3 regions of the Streptomyces sp. H51 genome follow, and region 1 is predicted to be linked to each of the others. Evidence: predicted binding sites of a transcription regulator. Region 1 holds the regulator's gene; each other region holds the start of a gene.

Region 1 (9,480 bases):
TCTCCGGGACGTCGCGGTGGGTGCCCTGGTGGCCGCCGGCCTCGACGCCCTGGGCTATCACCGCGTCGGCGCCGGCCCGCTGCACGGCGAGGGCCTCCTCCGCGGTGGTCGCGGTGGCCATGGTGAAGGTGCCGGCGCGGCGCAGGGAGTCGAGGACGTCGCGGGTGGGGACGCCGAAGTGGAAGGAGACCACCGGGACCGGGTTGTCGAGCAGCACGGCGAGCTTGGCGTCGTAGCCGTCGTCGCGGCCGTTGTCGGGGTCGCCGAGCTCGGTGCCGTACCAGGAGGCCTCGCCGGCCAGCTGGTGGGCGTAGAGCTCCACCGTGGCGGGGTCGGAGTGGTCGGGCTGCGGCATGAAGAGGTTCACGCCGAAGGGCCGGTCGGTGATGCTCCGCAGCTGCTTGATCTCCTGGTACATGCCGTCGGCGGTCTTGTACCCGGCGGCGAGGAAACCGAGCCCGCCGGCCGCGCAGACGGCGGCGGCGAGGTGGGGCACGGAAACGCCGCCCGCCATGGGGGCCTGCACGATCGGGTGGGGACAGAGATCGGTCAGTGCGGAGGACATGACCGCATGTTGTCACGTCCCATGGACAAGTCCGAATCGGGACGCCCCCGGCCGGGGCCAGGGGCGTCCGGTGTCGTCAGCGCCCGTTGAAGGCGTCCTTGAGCCGGGAGAACAGGCCCTGCTGGCCCGGCTGGAACTGGCCCTGCGGGCGTTCCTCGCCGCGCAGCTTGGCGAGCTCGCGCAGCAGGCGTTCCTGCTCGACGTCGAGCTTGGTGGGGGTCTGCACCTCGACGTGGACGATGAGGTCGCCCCGGCCGCCGCCGCGCAGATGGGTGACGCCCCGGCCGTGCAGCGGGATCGACTGGCCCGACTGGGTGCCCGGGCGGATGTCGACCTCTTCGAGGCCGTCGAGGGTCTCCAGCGGGACCTTGGTGCCGAGGGCGGCCGCGGTCATCGGGATGGTGACCGTGCAGTGCAGGTCGTCGCCGCGCCGCTGGAACATCGGGTGCGGCAGTTCGTGGATCTCGACGTAGAGGTCGCCGGCCGGGCCGCCGCCGGGGCCGACCTCGCCCTCCCCCGCGAGCTGGATGCGGGTGCCGTTGTCGACGCCGGCCGGAATCTTGACGGTCAGCGTGCGGCGGGAGCGGATCCGGCCGTCGCCCGCGCACTCCGGGCAGGGGGTGGGCACGACCGTGCCGAAGCCCTGGCACTGCGGGCAGGGGCGGGAGGTCATGACCTGCCCCAGGAAGGACCGGGTGACCTGGGAGACCTCGCCGCGGCCGCGGCACATGTCGCAGGTCTGGGCGGAGGTGCCCGGCGCGGCGCCCTCACCGTTGCAGGTGGAGCAGACGATCGCCGTGTCGACCTGGATGTCCTTCGTGGTGCCGAAGGCCGCCTCGTCGAGGTCGATCTCCAGGCGGATCATCGCGTCCTGGCCGCGCCGGGTGCGCGAGCGCGGGCCGCGCTGGGACGCCGTACCGAAGAAGGCGTCCATGATGTCCGAGAAGTTCCCGAAGCCGCCCGCGCCGAAGCCGCCCGCGCCGGCGCCGCCGGACTGCGAGAGCGGGTCGCCGCCGAGGTCGTAGACCTGCTTCTTCTGCGGGTCCGACAGCACCTCGTAGGCGGCGTTGATCTCCTTGAACCGCTCCTGGGTCTTCGGATCGGGGTTGACGTCCGGGTGCAGCTCGCGTGCGAGCCGCCGGAAGGCCTTCTTGATCTCTTCCTGCGACGCGTCGCGGCGCACGCCGAGAACGGCGTAGTAGTCCGTGGCCACTTACGACTCCGCCAGGATCTGTCCGACGTACCGTGCCACTGCGCGTACCGCTCCCATCGTTCCCGGGTAATCCATGCGGGTCGGTCCGACCACGCCGAGCTTGGCGACTGCCTCGCCGCCCGAACCGTAGCCGACCGAGACCACGGACGTGGAGTTGAGTCCTTCATAGGCGTTCTCGTGCCCGATGCGCACGGTCATGCCCGAATCGCCTGCCTCGCCGAGGAGTTTGAGGAGGACGACCTGCTCCTCCAGGGCCTCCAGGACGGGCCGGATGGTGAGGGGGAAGTCGTGTCCGAAGCGGGTCAGGTTGGCGGTGCCGCCGATCATCAGCCGCTCCTCGTTCTCCTCGACGAGCGTCTCCAGGAGGGTCGACAGCACCGTCGAGACGGTGCCGCGGTCCTCGACGTCGAAGCCCTCGGGGAGGTCTTCCACCAGCCGCGGGACGTCCGTGAACCGGCGGCCCGCGACCCGGCTGTTCAGCCGCGCCCGCAGGTCCGCGAGGGACGCCTCCCCGAACGGCGCCGGGCAGTCGACCATGCGCTGCTCGACCCGGCCGGTGTCGGTGATCAGCACGAGCATCACGCGCGCGGGGGCGAGCGAGAGCAGTTCCACGTGCCGGACCGTGGACCGGGTGAGCGACGGGTACTGCACGACGGCGACCTGCCGGGTGAGCTGCGCGAGCAGCCGCACCGTGCGCGCCACGACGTCGTCGAGGTCGACGGCGCCGTCGAGGAAGTTCTGGATCGCGCGCCGCTCGGGGGCGCTCATCGGTTTGACGCCCGCGAGCTTGTCGACGAACAGCCGGTAGCCCTTGTCGGTGGGGATGCGCCCGGCGCTGGTGTGCGGCTGGGCGATGTATCCCTCGTCCTCCAGGGCCGCCATGTCGTTGCGCACGGTCGCCGGGGACACGCCGAGGCTGTGCCGCTCGGTCAGGGCCTTCGACCCGACCGGCTCCTCGGTGCCGACGTAGTCCTGGACGATGGCGCGCAATACCTGGAGCCGTCGTTCACTCAGCATGGCGCACACCTCCAGAAAGTCGTCCCCTGACGCCTTGCCTGGCACTCTGCGCGTGCGAGTGCCAGCGTTCCCCGGCCAGTGTACGGCGGTGGGGTACCGACTGGGCAAGGTCGGGCCTGCCGGGGCGGGTCCGTACGGCCGGGCCCGTCTGGCGATTCCCGTGGTCCGCCCGAAGGGCGGGCCTCGCGGCGTCTGGCGCGCGTGCCAGGCGTCGCGAGGCAGGCGGGAATCGTCAGACAGGCACTAGCGTCGCGGTATGACGGTGACTTGGGAAGAGCTCGGGTGGGAGCGGCTGGCGGCCGGGGTCGGACGGTGCCGGCTTCCGGGCTGGGACTGCACGGCCGGGCTGGTCGTCGGGGCCGGCACGGCGCTGGTGGTCGACGCGGGGTCGAGCCTGCCGGAGGGGGCGCGGCTGCGGGCGCAGGCGCAGCGGCTGGCCGGTCACCGTGTGACCCATCTCGCTCTCACCCACCCCCATTTCGACCATGTCTTCGGGGCGGCGGCGTTCGCGGGCGCGGAGGTGTTCGGCGCGGTCGGCGCCGAGGCGGTGTTCACCGGGCGGCACGGGCGCGAGGAGCTGCGCGCGGACGCGGTGCGGTGCGGACTGGACGCGCGGCTGGCCGAGGAGGCTGTGGACGCGCTCACCGCGCCCCGCCATCACGTCAGCGGCGAGTGGACGCTCGACCTGGGCGGCGGCCGGCAGGTGCTGCTGGCGAACGTGGGCCCGGCGCACACCGCGCACGACCTGGTCGTGCTGGTCCCGGGCGCCCCGGAGGTCGTCTTCTGCGGGGACCTGGTCGAGGAGTCGGGCGAGCCGCAGGCGGGCCCGGACGCGGTGCCGTCGCGCTGGCCGGCCGCGCTGGACCGGCTGCTCGCCCTCGGCGGCGAGGACGCGCTGTACGTGCCCGGTCACGGAGCGGTGGTCGACGCGGCGTTCGTCCGGGCGCAGCGGGACGCGCTGGCGGACCGTTTCGGCGTGTCGCGGTGATCGGCGGGACGGTTCTCCTATCGTCGTTCGAATGCGCCAGTACTCTCCGGACCTGACCCCTCCGTGGAAGAAGCCCCAGCCCGTGCCGGAGGTCCCGGCGGAGCCGGGCCTGGTGGTCGAGGAGCCCGCCAGCGGCTTCTGCGGGGCGGTGATCCGCTGCGAGGCGGGCGCGGTGACCCTGGAGGACCGCTTCGGCAAGCACCGGGTGTTCCCGCTGGAGCCGCGCGGGTTCCTGCTGGAGGGCCGCCCGGTGACGCTCGTCAAGCCTGCTTCCGGCCCGCTGCGGCCCACCCGTACGGCGTCCGGTTCGGTCGCCGTGCCCGGCGCACGCGCGCGGGTGGCCCGCGCCGGGCGCATCTACGTCGAGGGACGGCACGACGCGGAGCTGGTCGAGAAGGTGTGGGGCGACGACCTGCGCGTCGAGGGCGTGGTGGTGGAGTACCTGGAGGGCGTGGACGACCTGCCGTCGATCGTGGCCGGGTTCGCGCCGGGCCCGGACGCGCGGCTGGGCGTCCTGGTCGACCACCTGGTCCCCGGGTCGAAGGAGTGGCGGATCGCGCAGCAGGTGACCAGCGAGCACGCGCTGGTCGTCGGCCATCCGTACATCGACGTCTGGGAGGCGGTGAAGCCGTCGTCCCTGGGCATCGCGGGCTGGCCGCGCGTGCCGCACGGGCAGGACTGGAAGACGGGCGTGTGCCGGGCGCTGGGCTGGCCGTCGGACAACACGGGCGCCGTGTGGCAGGCGATCCTGGCGCGGGTGACGTCCTACAAGGACCTGGAGCCGGAGCTGCTGGGGCGGGTGGAGGAGCTGATCGACTTCGTCACGGCTCAGCCGTGAGCGGCGGCAGGGTGCCGAACCCGCCGGTGTCGAGGTCCACCCCCACGATCGGCAACGGCACCGGGTCACCGAACTTGCGGGTGCGCTCGTACTGGTAGTCCGCCGCCAGGCCCCTGCCGGTCGGCTCCGCCAGCACCAGGCACCTGGCCCGGAAGGGATCGATGACCAGATACGCCGGGACGCCGCCCGCGGCGTAGATCGACCGCTTCTCGACGTAGTCCCGGTGGACGCTGGTCTTGGAGACCACTTCGACCAGCATCGTCACGGCGTCCGCGGGGACCAGCCGGCCCGGGGTGTCGTCGGCGCCGATCTCCATGACCACGAGGTCCGGCTGGGGCTCGCTGTCCTCGTCCGGGAACGCGATGTCCTGCGTCCGCAGCCGCTCCCACCTCCCGGAGGGGATCTGGTCCTGCACCGACTGCACGATGCGGTTGTGGACCTTGTCGGGCCCGGCCATCATCACGATTTCCCCCCGGATGAGCTCAGCCTTGAAGCCCTCGGGAACCTCCAGGTTCTCGAATGCCTCATGCACCCGGCGATCATCCACAGCGGTCATCTCCGTGGTCCTCCGCTCCCGCCGCCGTGTGTACGGCCGGCAGCCTACGAACCAGGTTAGGGACCGGACCGGCGTTCCGCACTGATTCACTCCGCCGGGTGATCAGTCCACCAGGTCCCGGACCACCGCGTCCGCCAGCAGCCGTCCGCGCAGGGTGAGGGCCGCCCGTCCCTCGTCGTACGGTCCGCTGTCCAGCAGTCCGTCCGCCAGTGCGCGCCGGGAGGCCGTCAGGCCGTCCGGCTTCAGCAGGGACAGCGGTACGCCCTCCCGCAGCCGCAGCTCCAGCAGGATCCGCTCCACGCGCCGGTCCTCGTCGGACAGCAGCTCGCGGCCGGCCCCCGGCGAGCGCCCGGCGGCGAGGGCCGCGGCGTAGGCGCCGGGGTGCTTGACGTTCCACCAGCGCACCCCGCCGACGTGCGAGTGCGCCCCGGGGCCCGCGCCCCACCAGTCGGCGCCGCGCCAGTACAGCTCGTTGTGCAGGCAGCGGGCCTGCGCGGAGGTGGCCCAGTTGGAGACCTCGTACCAGCCGAAGCCGGCCGCCGACAGGGTCTCCTCCGCGATCAGGTAGCGGTCGGCGTGCACGTCGTCGTCGGTCATCGGGACCTCGCCGCGGCGGATGCGGTGGGCGAGCCGCGTGCCCTCCTCGACGATCAGGGCGTACGCCGAGACGTGGTCGGGACCGGCGCCGATCGCCGCGTCCAGCGAGGCCCGCCAGTCGTCGTCCGACTCGCCCGGGGTGCCGTAGATCAGGTCGAGGTTGACGTGCGCGAAGCCGGCCGCGCGGGCCTCGGCGACGCAGGCCTCCGGGCGGCCGGGGGTGTGGGTGCGGTCGAGGACCCGCAGGACGTGCTGCCGGGCGCTCTGCATGCCGAAGGAGACGCGGTTGAAGCCGCCCTCCCGCAGTGCGGCCAGGTATGCCGGGTCGACCGACTCCGGGTTCGCCTCCGTGGTGATCTCCGCGTCCGCCGCGAGGCCGAACTCGTCGCGGATCGCGCCCAGCGCCCGTACCAGGTCGGCGGCGGCCAGCAGGGTCGGGGTGCCGCCGCCGACGAAGACGGTGCGGACCTCGCGCGGGTCGTCGCCGAGCACCTTGCGGGCCAGCCGGATCTCGTCGGTCAGCGTGTCCGCGTAGTTGTCGCGGGAGGCGAGGACGCCGCCGGTGCCGCGCAGCTCTGTCGCCGTGTAGGTGTTGAAGTCGCAGTAGCCGCAGCGGGTCGCGCAGTACGGGACGTGCAGGTAGAACCCGAGGGGGCGGTCGGCCGCCCCGGCGAGCGCGGGCGCGGGCAGGGCGCCGTCGGCGGGGACGGGCTCGCCGTCGGGGAGTGCGGAAGGCATGTGCTCCATTGTCCCGCACCCGTGCGGGGCCCGGTCCGGGCTGGGGCGCGGGCCGTGGACCCGGGCCGGGGCGCGGGCCGTGGACCCGGCCGCAGGCCCGTTCCAGCCCGCAGGCCGCGGGCCCGAACCGTGGGCCACAGGCCCAGACCGAGCCATGGGCCGCGGGCCCGGACCCGCGGGCCCGAGCCGTGGCCGTGGGCGCGGGCCATGGCCGTGGGCGCGGACGGAGGGCCGTGGGCGCGGGCGCGGACGGAGGGCCGTGGCCGTGGGCGCGGGGCCGTGGACGCGGAGGCCGTGGCCGTGGGCGCGGGGCCGTGGACGCGGAGGCCGCGGACGCGGAGGCCGTGGACGTGGACGCGGAGGCCGTGGACGCGGAGGCCGTGGACGTGGGCGGAGGGCCGTGGACGCGGGGACCGCGGACGCGGAGGCCGTGGGCGTGGGCGGAGGCCGTGGGCGTGGGCGCGGGGGCCGTGGACGCGGACGCGGAGGCCGTGGGCGTGGGCGCGGAGGCCGTGGGCGTGGGCGCGGAGGCCGTGGGCGTGGGCGCGGGGCCGTGGGCGTGGGGCCGGGCACGACGGGCGTGCGCTGTCTGCCCTGGAGCAGCGACAGCGCCGCCGGCTACTCCGCCTGGAGCACCAGCAGCGCCAGGTCGTCCTCCGCCGGGGCGCCGCCGCCGAACGCGTGCACCAGCCGCCGGATGCGCTCGGCGATGAGTGGGGCGCTCAGCCCGGCGCACCCGGCGAGCGCCGTCGCGAGCCCGTCGGCGTCGTCGAACTGGCGCGAGCCGCAGCGCCGCTCCGTCACGCCGTCGGTGACGCACAGCAGGCTGTCGCCGGGCCGCAGGTCGAACGTCTCGCTGGTGTACGTCTCGTCCTCGACGACGCCGATGAGCGTCTGCGGCCGGGCGACGGTGCGGACGCCGCCGTCGGGTGCGAGCAGCAGCGGCAGCGGGTGCCCGGCGGAGGCGAGGGTGCAGCGGACGCCGCCTTCGAAGGGGATCAGCTCGCCGAAGAGGACGGAGAGGAAGCGGGTCTGCGGGCCGTCACCGGGGCCGGGCGGCCGTACCAGGGCCCGGGCGGCGGCGTCGGCGGCCTCCATCGCGTCGTCGAGGAGCAGCCGGTTGAGCCGGTCCAGCACGTCGGCGACGCGGTAGCCCTCACGGGCGAGCAGCCGCAGCCAGGGCCGGACGAGACCGATGACGACGGCGGCCTCCGGGCCCTTGCCCTGCACGTCGCCGACCGCGAAGCACCACCGGCCCTCGCCGGCCGGGAAGAGGTCGTAGAAGTCGCCGCTGGGGCCGCCCTTGTCGCAGGGCTCGTAGACGAGGGCGCTGCGCACGCCGGGGATCTCGGCGACGGCGGTGGGCAGCAGGCCGCGCTGCAGGACGCGGCTGATGGTGGCCTGGCGGGCGTACTGGCGGGCCGCGCCGACGGCCAGCGCCACCCGGCGGCTGAAGTCCTCGACGAGTCCGGTGATCTCGTCGGGGAAGCTGAGCAGTCCGGCGCGTCCGATCACCAGCGTGCCCAGCGGCCGGCCGCCCGCGATCAGCGGGTGGGCGAGTGCCGTGCCGGCCGCCTCGCCCGGCCCGAGCGCCTCGCCGGGCCAGGCGTAGGGCGCGGGCCCCGACTTCCCGGCGGCCTCCCGGCGGCGGGGCGGGGCCTTCTCCAGGACGCGGCGCAGTTCCTCGATGCGGTTCTCGCTGCTGTGCCAGACCCGGGCGAGTCGTGGTCCGGCGCCGGGGGTCCCGTCGGCCGACCGGCCCGCGCGGCCGGTGATCTCGTCCTCCAGCCAGACCGCGCACCAGTCGGCGAGCCGCGGCACGATCAGCTGGCCGGCGAGCGCGGCGACCAGGTTCTCGTCGAGCTGCCCGGCGAGCAGGTCGGAGGCCTCCGCGAGGAACGACAGGGCGCCGCGGCCCAGCCAGTCCCGGTCGCGCTCGGCGCGCCGGACGTCCGCCGCCCGGAGCGCGGCCGGCAGCGGGGGCGGGGGCGCGGCCGGGAGCTGCGCCTGGAACCGCGCCGTGAGCGGGATCCGGAGCGGAGCGGGGAACAGGGGCGGAGCGGGGAACAGGGGCGGCTCGGGGGCGAGGAACCCGGCGACGGCCAGGTCGTGCTGCGGGGCGGGCCGGTCGGCCGGCTCGCCGGTGCGGCGCGCGGGGGCGCTGCCGTCGGCGGGCAGCCGCGCCCACACCGTCTTGGCGCCCCTGCGGAAGGTGACGCCCCAGGACTCGGCGAGCGTGGCGACCAGGTGCAGGCCGCGGCCGTACTCCGTCTCGTGCGCCGGTTCGGTGACCGGATCGCGCGGGGCGCGGGAGGGGTGGCGGTCGGAGACCTCCACGACGACGGCGCCGGGCGCCTCCTCCGCCCGGCAGACCACCTCGACCTCGGTGCCCGCGTGCACGACGGCGTTGGTGACGAGTTCGCTGACGACGACGAGGACGTCCTCGACGAGACGCTCGGTGAGGTGCTCGGTGCCGGGCCGGCCGGTCCGGGCCGCTTCGGTCAGCGCGGCGCGCACGAGATCGCGGGCGGAGCGCGGCGTGTCGGGGCCGGGGGGCAGGGTCGCGCCCGCCGCGACGTCCTCCGCGGGCCGGGACCCGCCGCGGCGCGCCGGTGCGTCGGAGGCACCGCAGACACCGGAGACATCGGAGACATCGGGGACACCGGAAGCGGTCTCCCGTCGCCTCGGAACGACCCCCATGTCCAGCTCCCCGAGCGGTCAGCACCCATACGCCTCAGTCGACACCGACAGAGTGACAGAACGAATGCTTCCGTAAGCGGCGAGTTACCGAAGAAGGTCGGCATGATTGCGGAAACTGCTCCGCGTGTGCTCGAAGCGGAGCGCAATCCCGAGCGGGTCCGAGCATCCGGGCCGCGACTTCTGACCGCCCCGAGCAGGTGATCGAAGTGTCACGGCGGAGCGGACGGACCGGCTGAACGCCCCGCCCGCCCCGCCGTGCGCCGGTCCT
Region 2 (9,480 bases), on a different contig from region 1:
CCCCCGCATGGTGGCGCGGCGGCGAGACGGCCGAACCGCCACAGCCCGCCGCGGTACCGCGCGGCAGGGACACCCGCAGGCGGCAACCGCAGTCCGAAGGGCTGTTCCCGCAGCCCGGACACGGCACACTCGGCGAGCGGACCGTGCGCAGCAAGCCGTACGAGACACAGCGCGAGTTCGTGCGCAACGCGCCCGGCAACGCCGCCGTGGCCGCGGCACTCGACGCGCTGCTCGAAGCGGGCGGCAAGCTGTCGCCAGCCGCCGTCGCCGCGGCCGCGCAGTCGGCCACCGGCAGGTCGGAGCGCAACCCCCAGCGCTTCGTCACCATGCTCGAACGCCTGCTCAACATCGACGGTTACCCGGTGCTCCAGCTCGTGGAATCCGGGCGCACCGTCCACCTCGACAGGGAGCTGCTCCGGCAGCAGTTCACGGAAGGCACGCAGGCGTGAGCACCCCGACTCCCCGACCTCCCGGCACCGCCGGGATCAGCGCCGCACGCGCCCGGGACGTCGTCGACGCCCTGCGCCGCGGCACCGTGCCGCAGCAGGGACTCGGCCTGTTCGCCGTCGGCCTCGACCGGTTCGCCGACGCCCTGGACGACGACCTGTCCACCGTCGCCCGCGGCGGCAGCGCCTTCCACGCACTGCGCGGCGAGTACGGCTCGGGAAAGACGTTCTTCGCCCGCTGGCTCGCCGAACGGGCCAAGAAGCGGGGCCTGGCCGTCAGCGAGGTGCAGATCTCCGAGACGGAGACCCCGCTGCATCGTCTGGAGACCGTCTACCGCCGGCTGACGGAACGACTGACGACGTCCACGCATCCGCCCTCCGCGCTGCGCGCCGTGATCGACTCCTGGTTCTACGCCCTGGAGGAAGAAGTCATCGGCGCCGGGGACGCCGCCGAGGACGACGAGGCCGGACTCGCCCGTGCCGTCGACACCCTGCTGGAGCTGCGGCTGACGGACGTGGCCCGCACCACCCCCGCCTTCTCCGCCGCCCTGCGCGGCTACCGCGAGGCGGTCGCGGCGGGCGACGGGGCACGCGCCGAGGCGCTGATCGCGTGGCTGGGCGGACAGCGGTCCGTGGCCGCGTCGGCCAAGCGGGCCGCCGGGGTGCGGGGCGACCTGGACCACTTCGCCGCACTGGGCTTCCTGCAGGGCCTGCTGACCGTACTGCGGGACTGCGGGCACCCCGGGCTGCTGCTCGTCCTCGACGAGGTGGAGACCCTGCAGCGGGTGCGCGGCGACGTACGGGAGAAATCCCTGAACGCCCTGCGCCAGCTCCTCGACGAGATCGACGCCGGACGGTTCCCCGGCCTGTTCCTCGTGATCACCGGCACACCCGCGTTCTACGACGGTCAGCAGGGCGTGCAGCGCCTGGCACCGCTGGCCCAGCGGCTGGCCACGGACTTCACCACCGACCCGCGCTTCGACTCCCCGCGGGCCGTCCAGCTCCGCCTGCCGGGCTTCGACCTCGCCTCGCTCGGCGAGCTGGGCCGCAAGGTACGCGCGGTGTACGAGGCCACCGCACGCCACCCCGAGCGCGTCGCCGGACGGGCCGACGACGCCTACCTCGACGAACTGGCGCGCGCCGTCACCGGTTCCCTCGGCGGCAAGGCCGGCATCGCGCCCCGGCTCTACCTGCGGAAACTGGTGGCCGACGTACTCGACCGGATCGACACGTTCGACGACTTCGACCCCCGCGTCCACTACACGCTCACGGTCAACACCACGGAACTCGACGAGGTGGAACGCAACGCCGCGGCGAGCGCCGGGGACGTGGACCTGGAGCTGCCGTGAGCGCCGACGCGCTGGACCTGCTGGACCCGATCCTGACCCACCACATCGTCAACACGCTCGGCTGGCGCTCGCTGCGCCCGCTGCAGGAGGAGGCGATCGGGCCGCTGCTGTCCGGGCAGGACGCCGTACTGCTGGCCCCCACCGCCGGAGGCAAGACCGAGGCCGCCACCTTCCCCCTGCTCACCCGGGCCCAGCGGCACGGCTGGAAGGGCACCGGCATTCTGTACGTCACTCCGCTGAAGGCGCTCCTGAACAACCTGCACCCGAGGCTGGAGACGTACGCGGGCTGGGTGGGCCGCACCGCGGAGCTGTGGCACGGCGACATCGCGACCAGCAGACGCCGCCGCATCCTGGCCCAGCGGCCGGACCTGCTCCTCACCACGCCGGAGTCGCTGGAGGCGATGCTGGTCAGCACCCACGTGGACCACCGCACGTTCTTCTCCGGTCTGCACAGTGTGGTGGTCGACGAGGTGCACGCCTTCGCCGGTGACGACCGCGGCTGGCATCTGCTCGCCGTGCTGGAGCGGCTGCAGCGGATCGTCGGGCGGCCGGTGCAGAGGGTGGGCCTGTCGGCCACCGTCGGCAATCCGCACGAACTGCTGGACTGGCTCCAGGGGTCGGGGCGGGGCCGACGGCCCGGGCAGGTCGTCGCACCCGGCGTGGCGCTCCCCGGATCCGGCACCGTGGCGGCCCCGCCCTCGGCTGCCGAGCCCTCAGCAGCCCGGCCCACCACGGCTCCCCCGCCGGGCGACATCGAGCTGGACTACGTCGGCTCCGTCGCCAACGCGGCCACGGTCGTCGCCGCCCTGCACCGGGGCGAGAAGCGCCTGGTGTTCTGCGAGAGCCGCCGCACCGTCGAGGAACTGGGCGAGCAGCTCAGACTGCGCGGCGTCACCACGTTCCTGTCCCACGCCTCACTGTCGGCGGACGAACGACGACGTGCCGAACATGCCTTCGCGGAAGCCCGGGACTGCGTGATCGTGTCCACCAGCACCCTCGAACTCGGCATCGACGTCGGTGACCTGGACCGGGTGATCCAGCTCGACGCGCCGCAGACCGTCGCGTCGTTCCTGCAACGCCTGGGCCGTACCGGCCGTCGCCCCGGCACCCGCCGCAACTGCCTCTTCCTCGCCCTCACCGACGCCGGTCTGCTGTCCGCGGCGGCCCTGCTGCTCGCCTGGTCGCGCGGCTGGGTGGAACCGGTGACACCGCCTCCCGAGCCGCGGCACCTGGTCGCCCAGCAGGTGCTCGCCCTGTGCCTGCAGGAACACCGGGTCGGGGAGAAGCTGTGGCAGGAATGGTGGGGCGGACTGGACACCTTCGGGAAGGCGGCCGAGCCCATCGTGCACCACCTGGTGGAGCAGGGTTACCTGGACCGGGACGGCGGCCTGCTGTTCATCGGGCCCGAGGCCGAACGGCGTTTCGGGCACCGCCACTTCATGAACCTGACGGCGTCGTTCACGGCCCCGCCGGAGTTCACTGTGCTCAGCGGGCGGACGGAGATCGGCCGCACCGACCCGGACCTGCTCACCGAGGAGGTCGAGGGGCCGCGGAAGCTGCTGCTGGCGGGCCGCAGCTGGCTGGTGACGTACATCGACTGGCGCCGCAGGCGCTGCTTCGTCGAGCCCGTGGACGAGGGCGGGCGTGCCAGGTGGAACGGCTTCGGCCCGGACCGTGTCCGGTCGTTCACCCTGACCCGTGCCGGGCGGGAGGTCCTGCTGGGCGCCGCCCCGCCCGTCGTCCTCACCCGCCGCGCGCAGGCGAAACTGGCCGAGGCACGCGACGCGCACCGGGACGTGGTGCACCCGGCCGGTACGGTCGTCACCCGCCGGGGGGACGGCGACGTGCGGTGGTGGACCTGGGGCGGACACCGGGCGAACGCCACACTGGCCGCCTCCCTCCCCTCCGTCGTGCTGCCGCACCGGGTCACCGACGACCGGTTCGTGAGGCTGCGTGACGACGTGACCCCGCAGACCTGGCGGGCCGCCGCAGCGGACGCCGGCAACGGCGTGACGCTGCCCGAGGTGGACCTGCGCGCCGTTCGGGGCCTGAAGTTCGCGGAGGCGCTCCCCCCACGGCTCGCGGAGGCCACCCTCGCCGCCCGTCTGGCGGACACGTACGGGGCGCGGGCGCTGCTCGCGGAGCACGTCAGGTTCCTGGTGCGCACCGACGGCTGACCGGACCCGCCGCGAACAAGGGGGAAGGCCCTGCTCCGGTCAACCGGAGCAGGGCCTTCTTGTGAGCATGCGGCTCAGTGGCTGTGGCCGTGGCCGTGGCCCGCGGCGGCCGGCTCTTCCTCTTCCTTCTTCTCGACGACCAGGGTCTCGGTCGTCAGCAGGAGGGAGGCGATGGAGGCGGCGTTCTCCAGGGCGGAGCGGGTGACCTTGACGGGGTCGATGACGCCGGCCTTGACCAGGTCGCCGTACTCGCCGGTGGCGGCGTTGTAGCCGTTGCCCTTCTCCAGCTCCTTGACCTTGGAGACGATGACGTAGCCCTCGAGGCCCGCGTTCTCCGCGATCCAGCGCAGCGGCTCGACGACGGCGCGCGCGACGACGGAGACGCCGGTGGCCTCGTCGCCGGTCTTGTCGAGGTTGCCCTCGAGGACCTTGGCGGCGTGGACCAGCGCGGAGCCACCACCGGAGACGATGCCCTCCTCGACCGCGGCGCGGGTCGCGGAGATGGCGTCCTCCAGGCGGTGCTTCTTCTCCTTCAGCTCCACCTCGGTGGCGGCGCCGACCTTGATCACGCACACGCCGCCGGCCAGCTTGGCGAGGCGCTCCTGGAGCTTCTCGCGGTCCCAGTCGGAGTCGGTGGTCTCGATCTCGGCCTTGATCTGGCCGACGCGGCCCTGGACGTCCTCGGACTTGCCGGCGCCGTCGACGAGGGTGGTGTCGTCCTTGGTGACCGTCACGCGGCGGGCGGAGCCCAGCACGTCCAGGCCGACCTGGTCGAGCTTGAGGCCGACCTCCTCGGAGACGACCGTGGCGCCGGTGAGGATCGCCATGTCCTGCAGCATCGCCTTGCGGCGGTCGCCGAAGCCGGGGGCCTTGACCGCGACCGCGTTGAAGGTGCCGCGGATCTTGTTGACCACCAGGGTCGACAGGGCCTCGCCCTCGACGTCCTCGGCGATGATCAGCAGCGGCTTGGAGGAGTTGGCCTGGATGACCTTCTCCAGCAGCGGCAGCAGGTCGGCGATCGCGGAGATCTTGCCCTGCGTGATCAGGATGTAGGGGTCGTCGAGGACGGCCTCCATGCGCTCCTGGTCGGTGACGAAGTACGGCGACAGGTAGCCCTTGTCGAAGGCCATGCCCTCGGTGAAGTCCAGCTCCAGACCGAAGGTGTTGGACTCCTCGACGGTGATGACGCCGTCCTTGCCGACCTTGTCCATAGCCTCGGCGATGAGCTCGCCGACCTGCTGGTCCTGGGCGGACAGCGCGGCGACGGCGGCGATGTCGGACTTCTCCGCGATCGGGCGGGCCGACGACAGCAGGTCCTCGGAGACGGCGGCGACGGCGGCGTCGATGCCCTTCTTCAGGGCGGCGGGGGAGGCGCCGGCGGCCACGTTCTTCAGGCCCTCGCGGACCAGGGCCTGGGCCAGCACGGTGGCGGTGGTGGTGCCGTCACCCGCGATGTCGTTGGTCTTGGTCGCCACCTCCTTCACCAGCTGGGCGCCGAGGTTCTCGTACGGGTCCTCGACCTCGACCTCGCGGGCGATGGTGACACCGTCGTTGGTGATGGTGGGAGCGCCGAACTTCTTGTCGATGACGACGTTGCGGCCCTTGGGGCCGATCGTCACCTTGACCGTGTCGGCAAGCTTGTTGACGCCGCGCTCGAGGGCGCGACGGGCGTCCTCGTCGAACTTCAGGATCTTCGCCATGACAGCGTGAGCCCTCTCGGAAATCTAGGTGAAAGAAACTGCGCCCCGGGCGCCCGGCTTCTTGTGTGGTCGCGGGGGCCAGGGGCGCAGCTAAGAGCGGAATGCTCGAGGTGGGACTACTTCTCGATGATCGCGAGGACGTCGCGAGCCGAGAGGACGAGGTACTCCTCGCCGTTGTACTTCACCTCGGTGCCGCCGTACTTGCTGTACAGCACGATGTCGCCGGTCTTGACGTCGAGCGGGAGACGCTCGCCGTTCTCGAAGCGGCCCGGGCCCACGGCCAGGACGACGCCCTCCTGGGGCTTCTCCTTGGCGGTGTCCGGAATGACCAGGCCAGAGGCCGTGGTCTGCTCGGCGTCCAGCGGCTGGACCACGATGCGGTCCTCGAGCGGCTTGATGGCAACCTTGGAGCTGGCGGTCGTCACGATCCGACCTCCCCCTTCGGAGATCTCACGGGGTTAACTGTCTGAGGTGGCGACCAGGTCGATCCGTCGTCGCGGGTGCCGGACCTGCCCGTCGCGTTGTTGGCACTCTCCAGGGGGGAGTGCCAGACCCGAGACTATGACCGCGATTAGCACTCGGTCAAGCGGAGTGCCAATCCCCGCGGCGCGTCGGCCGGGGTTCCGCACCGTACGGGGGCCCTGCGAGGGCTGTACGGGGCCGTACGGCCGTCACCCGGGTCGGGCCGGCGTCAGACGTAGTCCTCCAGCCGCGCCACCGTCAGTCCCCGGCCGCACGCCTCCCGCAACAGCCGCGCCGTCCGCTCCCCGAGCGTCGGTCCGGCGCCCCCGCCCGCGGCCACGGCCACGACGTCGCCGGGGCCGAGGCGGTGCTCGCCGCCCGCGTACGTCAGTTCGCCGTCCCCCGTCATCGCCGCCCGCCACAGCACGACCGCGGAGATGCCGCAGTCCGCCGCGGCGCGCAGGGTGGTCGCGTCGTACCTGCCGTAGGGCGGGCGGAAGAGGCGGGGGCGGACGCCGAAGCGGGCGGTGAGCTTGTCCTGCTGGCCGCAGATCTCGGCGCGCTGGCCGGCGTAGGGCAGGCCGCGCAGGGCGCGGTGGTCGAGGGTGTGGTTCTGCAGGCTCACTCCGACCGACCGCAGGCGGGCGAGGCGGGCGTAGCCCGGGCCGGCGGCCCGGTCGGTGAGGAAGATGCTGACGGGCAGGCGCAGCGCCCGGACCGTCTCGACGAAGCGGGGGTCCGTCTCCGCGCCGTCGTCGTAGGTGAGGAAGACGACCTTGTCGCGGGTGGGAACGCGGGGGACCACGCGCGGCAGGCCCCCGTCCGCGGCGCGGGCGGCCGGAACACGGGACGGTCTCGCGGCCTCGTGACCCCGGCCGCGGGACGGCGGCCCACCGGCCGGGAGGTCCCTGCCGCGGGACGACGGCCGACCGGCCGGGAGGCCCCTGCCGCGGGACGGCGGCCGACCGGGCGGGAGGCCCCTGCCGCGGGACGACGGCCGACCGGCGGCGAGATCCCGGCCGCGGGACGGCAGTTGCCCGGCGTCAGGCTGCCCGCCGTCCGGGCGACCGGCGGCACGGTGCCCGCCGTCGTACGACGGCCGCCCGGCGGCCCTGGCCCCGGCGCCGGTCGGCCGGTGCCCGGCACCCCCGTCCTCCGTGCCACGGGGACGGCGCCCGGCGCCCCCGTCCCCGCCGTGCGTCCGGTGCCCGGCGGCTGTGTCCCCCGTGTCGTGCGGCGGTCGGCCGGCGGTCGCCGTGCCGTGCGGGCGCATGTGCCGGGCCGCCTTCTCGCCGAGCCGTTGGATGGGGTCGACGGACGGGGCGCAGCCGGTGAGCAGGACGGTGGCCGCCAGCGCCCCGGCCGCCAGGCGGCGCCGCCTCACAGGTAGTCCTCCAGCCGGGCCACCGCGTATCCCTGGGCGGTGACCTTGTCCAGGAAGCGGCGGAGCATGTCGGGCATGGTGCCCTTCCACTGCGCGCGGCCCCGGAAGTGGGTCAGGACGATGTCGCCGGGGTGCAGGAAGCGGTCGTCGCGGTACTCCCAGCGGTCGACGAAGACCTCCTCGTCCCAGATGGGCGCGTACCGGATGCCGCAGGACTTGGCGGCGAGCAGGGTGTCCTGGTTGTAGCTGCCGTAGGGCGGGCGGAAGAGGCGGGGGCGGACGCCGTAACGCTCCTCGATCACGTCCTGCATGCCGCAGATCTCGCGCTTCTGCTCCTTGTAGGACAGGCCGCGGAGGTAGGGGTGGTGCAGGGTGTGGTTGTTCAGCGTCACCCCGTCCTGCCACATCTTCCCGAAGTAGCCGTAATTGTCCCGGATCAGGAAGTCGCTGAGGAAGGCGGAGTACGGGATCTTCAGCTCGCGCGTCATGCGCAGGAACGCCGGGTCCTTCTCGGCGCCGTCGTCGATGGTGAGGAAGACGACCTTCTCTTCGGTGGGGACGGTGGTGAAGACCGGGGGCAGGTCCAGTTCGCGCTGGCCGTCGACCTCGAAGCCCTTGCGGGCGGTGATCACCGGCTTCTTGGCGGGCGGCGGCGGGGCGGCCAGCGGCACCTTCGCCAGGCCCCAGCGTCTGGCCGCCGCGGCCCGGGCGACGTAGGCGGCGCGCAGCCGCGCGGCGTACGCCTCCAGGGCGCGGGCCGGGGCCGCCCTCAGGGGCGGCTGGCCGGCGGCCGGGGTCACCTCGGCCGAATCCACCTCGGAGGCGTCGCCCTGCGCACAGCCGGAGGCGATGGCGGCCGCGGCGAGCAGGGCGGCCCCGCAGCGGACCCGCATCCCGAACGACGCCCCATTTTTATCGTTTTGTCGTACTGCTCGCATGATGCCGGATCCTCGCAGCCCCCGTCCCGCGTCCCGGCCCGACACCGCGGCCGGCGGCACACCATCCACCGACTGGCCCACAATGAGCCGGTGAACGACCTCGCCTGCCTCCTCGCCCCCGAAGGCCGCGCCCTCCTCGAAGAGGTGCGCGACACCGCCCCGGCCGACGAACTCGCCGTCGCCACCCGGCTGCGCCGCGAGCACCCCGCCGAACTGGTGTCGGCGGCGCTCGGGCAGGCGCGGCTGCGGCAGCGGGCGGCGGCGAAGTTCGGGGCGGCGGACGCGCGCCGGATGTTCTTCACGCCGAACGGGGTCGAGCAGTCGACCCGGGCGAGCGTCGCGGCGTACCGGGCCGGGCGGCTGCGCGAACTGGGCGTGACCTCGGTGGCCGACCTGTGCTGCGGGATCGGCGGGGACGCGGTCGCGCTGGCGCGGGCCGGCATCAGGGTGCTCGCCGTGGACCGCGACCCGGTGACGGCGGCCGTGGCGCGCGCGAACGCCGACGCGCTCGGGCTCGCGGAGCTGATCGAAGTGCGCCAGGCCGACGTGACCGAGGTGGACACGGCCGGCTGGGACGCCGTGTTCGTCGACCCCGCCCGACGCGGCGGACGCGGCCGCGTCTTCGACCCGGAGGCCTACTCGCCCCCGCTCTCCTGGGCGGTCGGCGCGGCCCGCACGGCGCCGCACGCCGCCCTCAAGGTCGCGCCCGGCATCCCGCACGAGGCGGTGCCCGCCGACGCCGAGGCCGAGTGGATCTCCGACGGCGGGGACGTGAAGGAGGCCGTGCTGTGGTTCGGGACCGCGCCGGGCGCGGTGCGGGCGACGCTGCTGCCGGGCCCCCGCGCGCTGCACGGCCGGGGCCTGCCCGACCCCCCGGTCCGCCCCGTCGGCCGGTACCTGTACGAGCCCGACGGGGCCGTCATCCGCGCCCACCTGGTCGCCGAGGTGGCCGAGGAACTGGACGGCGGCCTGATCGACCCGACCATCGCCTACGTCACCGCCGACCACCTGCGGCCCACGCCGT
Region 3 (9,480 bases), on a different contig from region 1:
GCGATCTCGCCCGCGTCTCCCGGTGGGAGCGCCTGGCCCCGCTGTCCAAGGCCCGTGGCGCGAAGGCACAGCGCTGGCTCGTCATCGGCGACGGAACGCCGGAAGCCACCGACCTGTGCCGGCTCATGCGCGAACGCGGCGGCGGATGCGAACTCCTCGCGGCGGACGGGCCGTCCCTGAGCGAGCGGTTGCCCAGCGCTCTGCGGGCGGGGCCCTGGGCCGGTGTCGTCTGTCTGGCCGCACCGACGACGAATGCCCAGGGGGACCTCGACCAGACCGCTACGGCGCTGACCGTCCTCCAGGCGGTGGCGGAGGCCCAGTCGGCCGTTCCACCGAGGGTCTGGCTGGTCACCCGCGGGGCTCACGCGGTCGTTCCGGGTGACCGGTGGACCTCTCCCCCGCAGGCCGCCGTCTGGGGGCTGGGGCGCACGGCCATGTACGAACTCCCGGACCTGAGGTGTTCCCTCGTCGATCTGCCGGCCGATCCGGGCGGCGCCGACCTGCGGGGCCTGTGGAACGAGATCAGCGCGGACGCCGACGAGGACGAGATCGTGCTGCGCGGCACCTCCCGGTTCGCACACCGGCTTGTGGCGCACCCGCTCACGCCGTCCGAGCCCGGCCCCCTCTTCCGCGACGACTCGACGTATCTCGTCGCCGGCGGCCTGGGCGGAGTGGGTCTGCGAGCCGCGCGGTGGATGGTCGAGCAGGGGGCGCGGCACCTCGTGCTCCTCGGGCGCCGCGGCGAGCACGAGGCCCTGCTGCCGGAGCTGGAGGCGCTGCGCGCGAAGGGAGCGAGCGTTCACGCGCTGCGGGCCGACATCGCCGATCGAGCGAGGCTGAGCAAGGTGCTCGACTGGGTGCGCCAGAACCTTCCGCCCCTCGCCGGCGTCATCAACTCGGCCGTGGTGCTCGACGACCGGATTGTCACCCAGCTCGACGGCGAGAGCCTGAACGCCACCTCGGCGCCGAGGATCGACGGCACCCGCAACCTCGACGAACTCACCGCCGACGACCCGATCGACTTCTTCGTGCTCTTCTCGTCCGCGGCCTCGCTCATGGGGTCCCCCGGGCAGGCCAACTACTCCGCGGCGAGCGCCTTCATGGACGCGATCGCCTGGAACAGGCGGCTGCGCGGCCGGCCGGCGCTGACCGTCAACTGGGGCCGCTGGGACCAGATCGGCATCGCGGCGCGGGACACCGCTTCGAGCGAGCGCTTCGCGTCCCGCGGCCTCGCGGCCATGAGCCCGGACGTGGCGTTCAACGCGCTCGGCCGGCTCATCGGCGAGTGGACCCCGCAGGCAGCGGTCATGTCCCTGGACCTCGAACAGTGGACCAAGTTCTTCCCGTCCCGCGCCAGGTCTTCCGTGTTCCGCCAGTTCGCGGCAGCGGGCGGCTCGGCCGCTGGGGCGGCGGACGCGAAGGACGTGGCCGAGGAGAACGCGGGGTCCGGGCGGCTGGATCGGGGGGCGGTCCTCCAGGCGGACTCCCGGGGCCGGGAGGAACTCCTCACCGCCTACTGCCAGGAGCAGATCGCTTCCGTCCTCGGGCTCACCATGGACAGGGTGGACGACGCCGTCTCGATCAGGCGTCTGGGGGTGGACTCGCTGATGTCGGTGGAGCTGCGGGCGCGTATCACCTCGGACCTGGCCGTCAGCGTCCCCGTGGCCAAGATCCTGCAGGGCCCCTCTCCCCGAAAGCTCGCCCAGCACATCGCGAGCGCGTTGGGCGACAGCCCGTCGCTCTGATCGGCCGGTGCGGTTCTGGCGCCTGGTCTCCGTGACACGTCCGACGGGCCAGGCGCCGGAACCGGGAACGTCGCCCAGGCGGGCCACCGAAGGTGATCATCCGGTCGGCCGGGGGCGTGGCGCAGACTGATCCCATGAACCACGCCCAGCTCACCGCCCTCGGCCGCGCGCTCCGTCTGCTCGGGGAGCACGGCGAAGCGCTCGGGGCGGACACCCCCGACGCCAAGCTGCACGAGGTCAAGGCCGATCTGCGCCGTGCGCTCGACCTGCTGGAGGACAGCGTCAGCGGCGCCGCGCCCAGCACCCGCTGCCCCGAGCACCCCACCGGCCCGGTCGACGAGAGCGCCCCCGACCTGTGCCTGCTGTGCGAGACCCGGCGCCGGGCCGCCCGCCGCGCCGAGTACAACGGCGGGCCGGTGCCGCATGCCCCCACCGAGCCCGTCCCGTCCCGCTACGGCGTGCGCGCCGACCGCCCGCAGCCCCAGCAGCGGTGGCTGCCGGAGCTGTGGAACGGGCAGGAGTGGCAGTTGTGCGGGACGCCGCGGCGGGACCGGCGTGAGGCCGAGCTGTACCTCGCCGCCCAGCGGCGCGGCCCCCGTCCGGCCATGGCCTACCGGCTCGTGCACGAGTTCACCGACTACGAGGTGCTCCGCGTGTGGGGCACGCCGGTCAGGGTCGACATCGAGCCGATGGGCAATCCGTAGACGCCGTCCGCCGGGCCGCCCGCCGGGACCGCGGTCCCGCGGTCCCGCCTCGGCGCGTATCCGCTTGTGGCGCACGCCGAGGGGCGGCACCCGCCGTGCCTCGACGGCAGGGGATGCCGCCGCCGGGCCGCGTTACTTCCGCTGGCGGGGCGAAGGAGGTGTCGTGGGCAGTGCCGTCTGCTGAGTCCAGCCCTCCGTGCAGGAAAGGGCCGTACCCGTCACGTCGCAATGGGTCTGGTAGACCAGCCCGCCCGTCGTCAGGAGCTGGACCCGCAGGTCACCGTCCCGCACGGTGACCCCGACGGCACAGGCCGTGCCGGTGGGATAGCCCGGGTTGCCGGGGCCGCTCACGTTGACCCACTGGTAGGCGCCCAGCGGCGCGAGGCTCTGACGGCCCACGAAGGCCTGGCCGCCGGAGAGGACCGCGCTGAACTGTCGCACGTTCGACGGAGCGATGCTGTCGATGTCCGCGCACGGACCGGTGGAGCCGGTCGCACCCGTCGCCCCGGTGGCACCCGTCGCACCTGTGGCACCGGTCATGCCCTGCGGGCCCTCAGGACCGGTGGCGCCCGTCACACCCTGCGGACCCTCAGGACCGGTGGCACCCGTCACACCCTGCGGGCCCTCCGGCCCCGTGGCCCCGGTCGCACCTGTGGCACCCGTCGCGCCGGTCGCGCCGGTCGCGCCCGTCGCGCCCCTGCAGTGGTCCTTGCCGCCGCCGTTCGCCTGAACGCCGCCCAGGTCCTCCGCGGCGCGCCTGCCCGGGACTCCGCAGTCGTCGCCCTTCGCCACGGCCACGTGCGCCTGCACGCTCTGCACCGCCGCCACGGCGGGGTCGACCAGTCCAGCGGCCATGACCAGGGTCAGCGAGGCGAGCATGCCCGCCTGCTTGAATCGCTCGCGCGCCAGCGGTCCCAGGCGCGGAGTCCTCCGGATATCCGGATCCATTCGTCGTCCTCCTTGTCAAAGGTGAATCGGACCTTCCGGACCCAAGCCTCAAGCCGGGGCCTGGTGACGGCCTCCGCCCACCGGCCAAGGGGTACGAATATCAGGCAATCGGGTCAAAATGGCGCCTCCGAACGAGCGCCTCCCCGCCGTGTCTGAGCGTGGCACGCACCGGGAGCTCGGGACGCGTGTCACGGTGGTCGGCCGACCCCACCCGCCCACCGGCCACCGGCCAGGACCCGTGAACCATGAAGAAACAGACCATCTGCCTCTGCATGATCGTCAAGAACGAGTCACGGGTGATCGAGCGATGCCTCAGCTCGGTACGTCACCTCGTCGACACCTGGATGATCTCCGACACCGGCTCGACGGACGGCACCCAGGAGCTGGTCCGCAAAGCCCTCGACGGCATCCCCGGCGAACTCCACCAGGATCCCTGGGTCGACTTCGGCCACAACCGCACCCTCAACATCGGGTACGCCCTCGGCAAGGCGGACTACGTGCTCACCCTGGACGCCGACCACGTGCTGCGCCAGGACGCGCCGCTGCCGCACCTGACGGCGACCTCCTACATGCTGCGCTACGACAGCCCGGGCACCCAGCACCGCTTCAAGCATCTGATGCGCGCGGACCGTGTCTGGCGGTACGAGGGCGTCACGCACGAGTACCCGTGCACCGACGGGCCCGACGTGCAGGAGAACCTCGAAGCCCTGGTGATCGAGGACCACGCGGACGGCGGCTGCCGCGCCGAGAAGTTCGAGCGGGACGCGCGCCTGCTGCGCCGCGAGCTGGAGCGGGACCCCGACAACCCCCGGACCGTCTTCTACCTGGCCAACACCGTACGCGACCTGGGCCGGGCCGAGGAGGCCGTCGCGCTGTACGAGCGCCGCGCGGCCATGGGCGGCTGGGCGGAGGAGGTCTACTGCTCGCTGCTGGAGAGCGGCATCCTGCGGGCCGAGCGGACCGACGACTGGGCGGGTGCGATCGAGGCGTTCTCCCGGGCCTGGGAGGTCCGCCCGCAGCGGCTGGAGGCCTGCTACGAGCTCGCCTCCCGGCTGCGCCAGAAGGGCCGCCACCGCACCGCGCACGCGGTCCTCGCCGCTGTCGTCGGCCGGCCGGAGCCGGAGGACCTGCTCTTCACCAAGCCGTGGGTCTACCGCTGGGGCCTGCTGTTCGAGTACTCGATCGCGGCGTACTGGGTGGGTGACCACGCCCAGGCGGTGCGGGCGTGCGACATGCTCCTGGCGATGCCCGACCTGCCCGCCGCCGTCCGCCGCCAGGTCGAGATCAACCGCGATTTCTCGGTCCGCCAGGCCGCCGCCGTCCCGCAGCCGGCCGCCGCCGGCCGCCGGGCGAAGGCCGCGTCCGCGGCCCGGTCGGGCAAGGGCGCGAAGAACCGCCGGGGCGGCAGGAGCCGCAAGAAGTAGGCGGACGGCACGGCCCGGACACGGCAGTCCGGACAACGCCCGAGGGCGGCACCCCCTGCGAGCAGGGGGTGCCGCCCTCGGAAAGGACAGCCCGATCCGGTGCGGATCAGAAGTCCATGTCACCGCCCGGCATGCCGCCGCCGGCGGGCGCGGCGGCCTTCTCCGGCTTGTCGGCGATGACGGCCTCGGTGGTGAGGAACAGCGCGGCGATGGAGGCGGCGTTCTGCAGGGCGGAGCGCGTCACCTTCGCCGGGTCGATGATGCCCTCGGCGATCATGTCGACGTACTCGCCCGTGGCGGCGTTCAGACCGTGGCCGACGGCCAGGTTGCGCACCTTCTCCACGACGACGCCGCCCTCGAGACCACCGTTGACGGCGATCTGCTTCAGCGGGGCCTCCAGGGCCAGCTTCACGGCGTTGGCGCCGGTCGCCTCGTCACCCTCGAGCTCCAGCTTCTCGAAGACCTGGGAGGCCTGCAGCAGGGCCACGCCACCACCGGCGACGATGCCCTCCTCGACGGCCGCCTTGGCGTTGCGGACGGCGTCCTCGATGCGGTGCTTGCGCTCCTTGAGCTCCACCTCGGTGGCGGCACCGGCCTTGATGACCGCGACACCGCCGGCCAGCTTGGCCAGGCGCTCCTGCAGCTTCTCGCGGTCGTAGTCGGAGTCGCTGTTCTCGATCTCGGCGCGGATCTGGTTCACGCGGCCCGCGACCTGGTCGGCGGAGCCGGCGCCGTCGACGATGGTGGTCTCGTCCTTGGTGATGACGACCTTGCGGGCGCGGCCCAGGAGGTCCAGGGTCGCGTTCTCCAGCTTGAGGCCGACCTCCTCGGAGATGACCTCGCCGCCCGTGAGGATGGCGATGTCGCCGAGCATGGCCTTGCGGCGGTCGCCGAAGCCCGGGGCCTTGACGGCGACGGACTTGAAGGTGCCGCGGATCTTGTTGACGACCAGGGTCGACAGGGCCTCGCCCTCGACGTCCTCGGCGATGATCAGCAGCGGCTTGCCCGACTGCATGACCTTCTCCAGCAGCGGGAGCAGGTCCTTGACCGAGGAGATCTTGGAGTTGGCGATCAGGATGTACGGGTCGTCGAGGACGGCCTCCATACGCTCCATGTCGGTGGCGAAGTACGCCGAGATGTAGCCCTTGTCGAAGCGCATGCCCTCGGTGAGCTCGAGCTCCAGACCGAAGGTCTGCGACTCCTCGACGGTGATGACGCCTTCCTTGCCGACCTTGTCCATCGCCTCGGCGATGAGCTCGCCGATCTGGGTGTCGGCGGCGGAGATGGAGGCCGTGGAGGCGATCTGCTCCTTGGTCTCCACGTCCTTGGCCTGCTCCAGCAGGGCGGCGGAGACGGCCTCGACGGCCTTCTCGATACCGCGCTTGAGGGCCATCGGGTTGGCGCCGGCGGCTACGTTGCGCAGCCCCTCGCGGACCAGCGCCTGGGCGAGCACGGTCGCCGTGGTCGTACCGTCACCGGCGACGTCGTCCGTCTTCTTGGCGACTTCCTTGACCAGCTCGGCGCCGATCTTCTCGTACGGGTCCTCGAGTTCGATCTCCTTGGCGATGGAGACACCATCGTTGGTGATCGTGGGGGCGCCCCACTTCTTCTCGAGGACGACGTTGCGACCCTTGGGGCCGAGCGTCACCTTCACGGCGTCCGCGAGCTGGTTCATGCCGCGCTCGAGGCCGCGCCGCGCCTCCTCGTCGAACGCGATGATCTTGGCCATGTGAAGTGGTCCCTCCAGGACTGGGGGTGATTCCTTCGGACCGCGCCCGCGCCCGCGACGGACGGCTCGCCTGCCTCGTGGTTCCTTGCCCCACCCGGCCTGCGGGCCTCACCGACCCGGTCCTTCGTTGTCACTCTCACCTTCAGAGTGCTAACGCCAATGATTAGCACTCGACCCCCGAGAGTGCAAGGCGCGCCCGCGAAGCGGGCTCCTTGGGGGGTGGCGGTCGGGTGACGGGCGGGCGCAAGGCGCGCCCGCGAAGCGGGCTCCTTGAGGGGTGGCGGTCGGGTGACGGGCGGGCGCAAGGCGCGCCCGCGGAGCGGGCTCGCCTTGCGGGCGAGGCTCCGGCGGCCTCGGGCGTGTGTGCGGGCAGGACGAAGGGCCCGTACCCCGGGAGGTACGGGCCCTTCGACGGAAGACGTCGCCGCGGTTCGGTCGGTCGCGCGTATCAGGCGGTGACGCGCACCATGTCGGCCTGCGGGCCCTTCTGGCCCTGCGAGATCTCGAACTCCACCCGCTGGCCCTCTTCCAGGGTGCGGTACCCGTCCATCTGGATGGCGCTGTAGTGGACGAAAACATCCGCACCACCGTCGACCGCGATGAAGCCGTACCCCTTCTCCGCGTTGAACCACTTGACGGTGCCCTGAGCCATGCCTAACTCCCCTATTACTGGCCCTTGCACGGACCCGCACTTCGCGGATCCGGGTCAGACCTCACCCCCCACGGATTGGGGGTGTGCGCCGGAACGCGTCGACCGCGGCCGAATGTATCTGCCCAACTGCCCTCTGCAACAGGTCAGTCGGACGAGAATTCCGGACGGAAGGGGTCCGGAATGTAGTAAGAATTCCCCCGAATTCAGGGCAAGTCGGGCCGCACATAAAGAGCGAATGGCGCAAAAGGCTCGCACACTTTGGCTATTTCTCGACGCATCCGGAGCGGGCACTGATCGCGTCCGGCGCGCGGAGCCGGGGGTGGGTTCCCCAACTGTACCGCGCTCAACCATGCAGAATTGCCCCCTCCGTTTCTCTTACGGAGAGGGCAATCGGTCGGAACTCTGCGTCACCGCCGTTACCAGCGGTAAACGAACCGGCAGGTCAGCCGCCCGCGACGGCCGGGATGATGGAGACGCCGGCCCCGTCGGGGGTGACGGTCTCCAGGCCCTGCTCGAAGCGGACGTCGTCGTCGTTGACGTAGACGTTGACGAAGCGGCGCAGCTTGCCCTGGTCGTCCAGGACGCGGGCGGCGATGCCCGTGTGGTTCTTCTCCAGATCCGCGATGACCTCGGCGAGGGTCGCACCCTCGGCGGGGACCTCGGCCTGACCGCCGGTGTAGGTGCGCAGGATGGTGGGGATGCGAACGGTCACGCTCATGCGAGGCCAGCCTCTCGGAAGGAGTCCAGGTTGGGGCGGATGGTGGCGGTGAGGCCGGTGCCGGCCACCGCGTCCAGCGTCTTCAGGCCGTCGCCGGTGTTGAGGACGACGGTGGTCTTCGTGGGGTCGAGGACGCCGTTGTCGATCAGCTTCTTCGTCACGCCGACCGTCACGCCGCCCGCCGTCTCGGCGAAGATGCCCTCGGTCCGGGCGAGCAGCTTGATCGCCTCGACGACCTGCTCGTCGGTCACGTCCTCCACGGCGCCGCCGGTGCGGCGGGCGATGTCGAGGACGTAGGGGCCGTCGGCCGGGTTGCCGATGGCGAGGGACTTGGCGATGGTGTCCGGCTTCTGCGGTCGGACCACGTCGTGGCCGGCCTTGAAGGCGGTGGACACCGGCGAGCAGCCCAGCGCCTGCGCGCCGAAGATCTTGTACGGCTTGTCCTCGACGAGCCCGAGCTTGATCAGCTCCTGGAGGCCCTTGTCGACCTTGGTGAGCTGCGAGCCGGAGGCGATGGGGATGACGATCTGGTCCGGCAGCCGCCAGCCGAGCTGCTCGCACACCTCGTACGCCAGGGTCTTGGACCCTTCCGCGTAGTACGGCCGCAGGTTGACGTTGACGAAGCCCCAGCCCTCGCCGGCCGGGTCGCCGATGAGCTCGGAGCAGAAGCGGTTGACGTCGTCGTAGTTGCCCTCGATGCCGACGAGGTCGCCGCCGTAGATGGCGGCCATGACGACCTTGCCCTGCTCCAGGTCGTGCGGGATGAACACGCAGGACCGGAGGCCGGCGCGGGCGGCGGCGGCGCCGACGGCGCCGGCCAGGTTGCCGGTGGAGGAGCAGGAGAGGGTGGTGAAGCCGAAGGCACGGGCGGCCTCCAGGGCCTGGGCGACCACGCGGTCCTTGAAGGAGTGCGTCGGGTTGCCGGAGTCGTCCTTCACGTACAGCCCGCCGGTCACGCCGAGCTCGCGGGCGAGGTTGTCGGCCTTGACGAGCTTGGTCCAGCCCGGGTTCAGGTTGGGCTTGTCGGCCACGTCCGCGGGGACGGGCAGCAGCGGCGCGTAACGCCAGATGTTCGCGGGTCCCGCCTCGATGCGCCTGCGGAGCTCCTCGGTGTCGTAGGCCGAGAAGTCGTACGCGATCTCCAGCGGGCCGAAACACTCCTCGCAGGCGAAGACCGGTCCGAGGGGGACCCGGTGGCCGCACTCGCGACAGGACAGGGCGGCGGCGGGGCCGAGGTCTACGGTGGAGTCCGTGGTGCTTGCAACAGTCTGCACAGCCATGTGAGGCGAGGCCCTTTCTCCTCATCTTCCTCACGACGCATCTCGCCGTGAGACGGATTTGGCACCTTCCCTAGCCGGGAGCCTCGCGCGGCGATCGACGGTGATCGGTACGAGAACCGGCTGGAGGGTTGCCGGGGCTTCATCGGGCCGTGTCCCTCTGCCCCTCTGGATGAGCGGTATTCGGTTGTGAACGCGGGACGACCCCCGACATGCGATGGTCATCAGCGTTGTTCAAGACTGTAACCGAAGGCCAGGACAGTTGAGATAGCCGTCCGAACCG

Evidence for each region. The regulator HrcA, encoded in region 1, represses chaperone genes, less so after heat shock. The targets are predictions, from matches to a motif close to TTNGCACTCNGNNNNNCNGAGTGCNAA.
Region 2: groES (co-chaperone GroES) is a predicted target of HrcA. The motif match lies at 6,244-6,270, and genes of this name have one in related genera.
Region 3: groL (chaperonin GroEL) is a predicted target of HrcA. The motif match lies at 6,714-6,740, and genes of this name have one in related genera.

Annotation. Positions count from the first base shown of each region.
Region 1 covers NZ_JAYMHD010000021.1:121,454-130,933, forward strand. Annotated here, with positions in the region: gene VKA29_RS06935 (nitronate monooxygenase) at 1-565, opposite strand, end outside; gene dnaJ (molecular chaperone DnaJ) at 642-1,778, opposite strand; gene hrcA (heat-inducible transcriptional repressor HrcA) at 1,779-2,795, opposite strand; gene VKA29_RS06950 (MBL fold metallo-hydrolase) at 3,052-3,783, shown strand; gene VKA29_RS06955 (DUF3097 domain-containing protein) at 3,815-4,621, shown strand; gene VKA29_RS06960 (Uma2 family endonuclease) at 4,605-5,177, opposite strand; gene hemW (radical SAM family heme chaperone HemW) at 5,280-6,512, opposite strand; gene VKA29_RS06970 (SpoIIE family protein phosphatase) at 7,131-9,212, opposite strand; gene VKA29_RS06975 (AMP-dependent synthetase/ligase) at 9,479-9,480, opposite strand, start outside.
Region 2 covers NZ_JAYMHD010000077.1:264,880-274,359, forward strand. Annotated here, with positions in the region: gene pglZ (BREX-2 system phosphatase PglZ) at 1-449, shown strand, start outside; gene brxD (BREX system ATP-binding protein BrxD) at 446-1,795, shown strand; gene VKA29_RS30010 (DEAD/DEAH box helicase) at 1,792-3,972, shown strand; gene groL (chaperonin GroEL) at 4,047-5,672, opposite strand; gene groES (co-chaperone GroES) at 5,789-6,097, opposite strand; gene VKA29_RS30025 (polysaccharide deacetylase family protein) at 6,364-6,939, opposite strand; gene VKA29_RS30030 (polysaccharide deacetylase family protein) at 7,515-8,411, opposite strand; gene VKA29_RS30035 (class I SAM-dependent methyltransferase) at 8,547-9,480, shown strand, end outside.
Region 3 covers NZ_JAYMHD010000011.1:471,539-481,018, forward strand. Annotated here, with positions in the region: gene VKA29_RS02615 (type I polyketide synthase) at 1-1,745, shown strand, start outside; gene VKA29_RS02620 (hypothetical protein) at 1,880-2,449, shown strand; gene VKA29_RS02625 (hypothetical protein) at 2,582-3,397, opposite strand; gene VKA29_RS02630 (glycosyltransferase) at 3,643-4,821, shown strand; gene groL (chaperonin GroEL) at 4,928-6,550, opposite strand; gene VKA29_RS02640 (cold-shock protein) at 6,999-7,202, opposite strand; gene VKA29_RS02645 (MoaD/ThiS family protein) at 7,645-7,920, opposite strand; gene thrC (threonine synthase) at 7,917-9,200, opposite strand; SAM riboswitch class I at 9,219-9,376, opposite strand.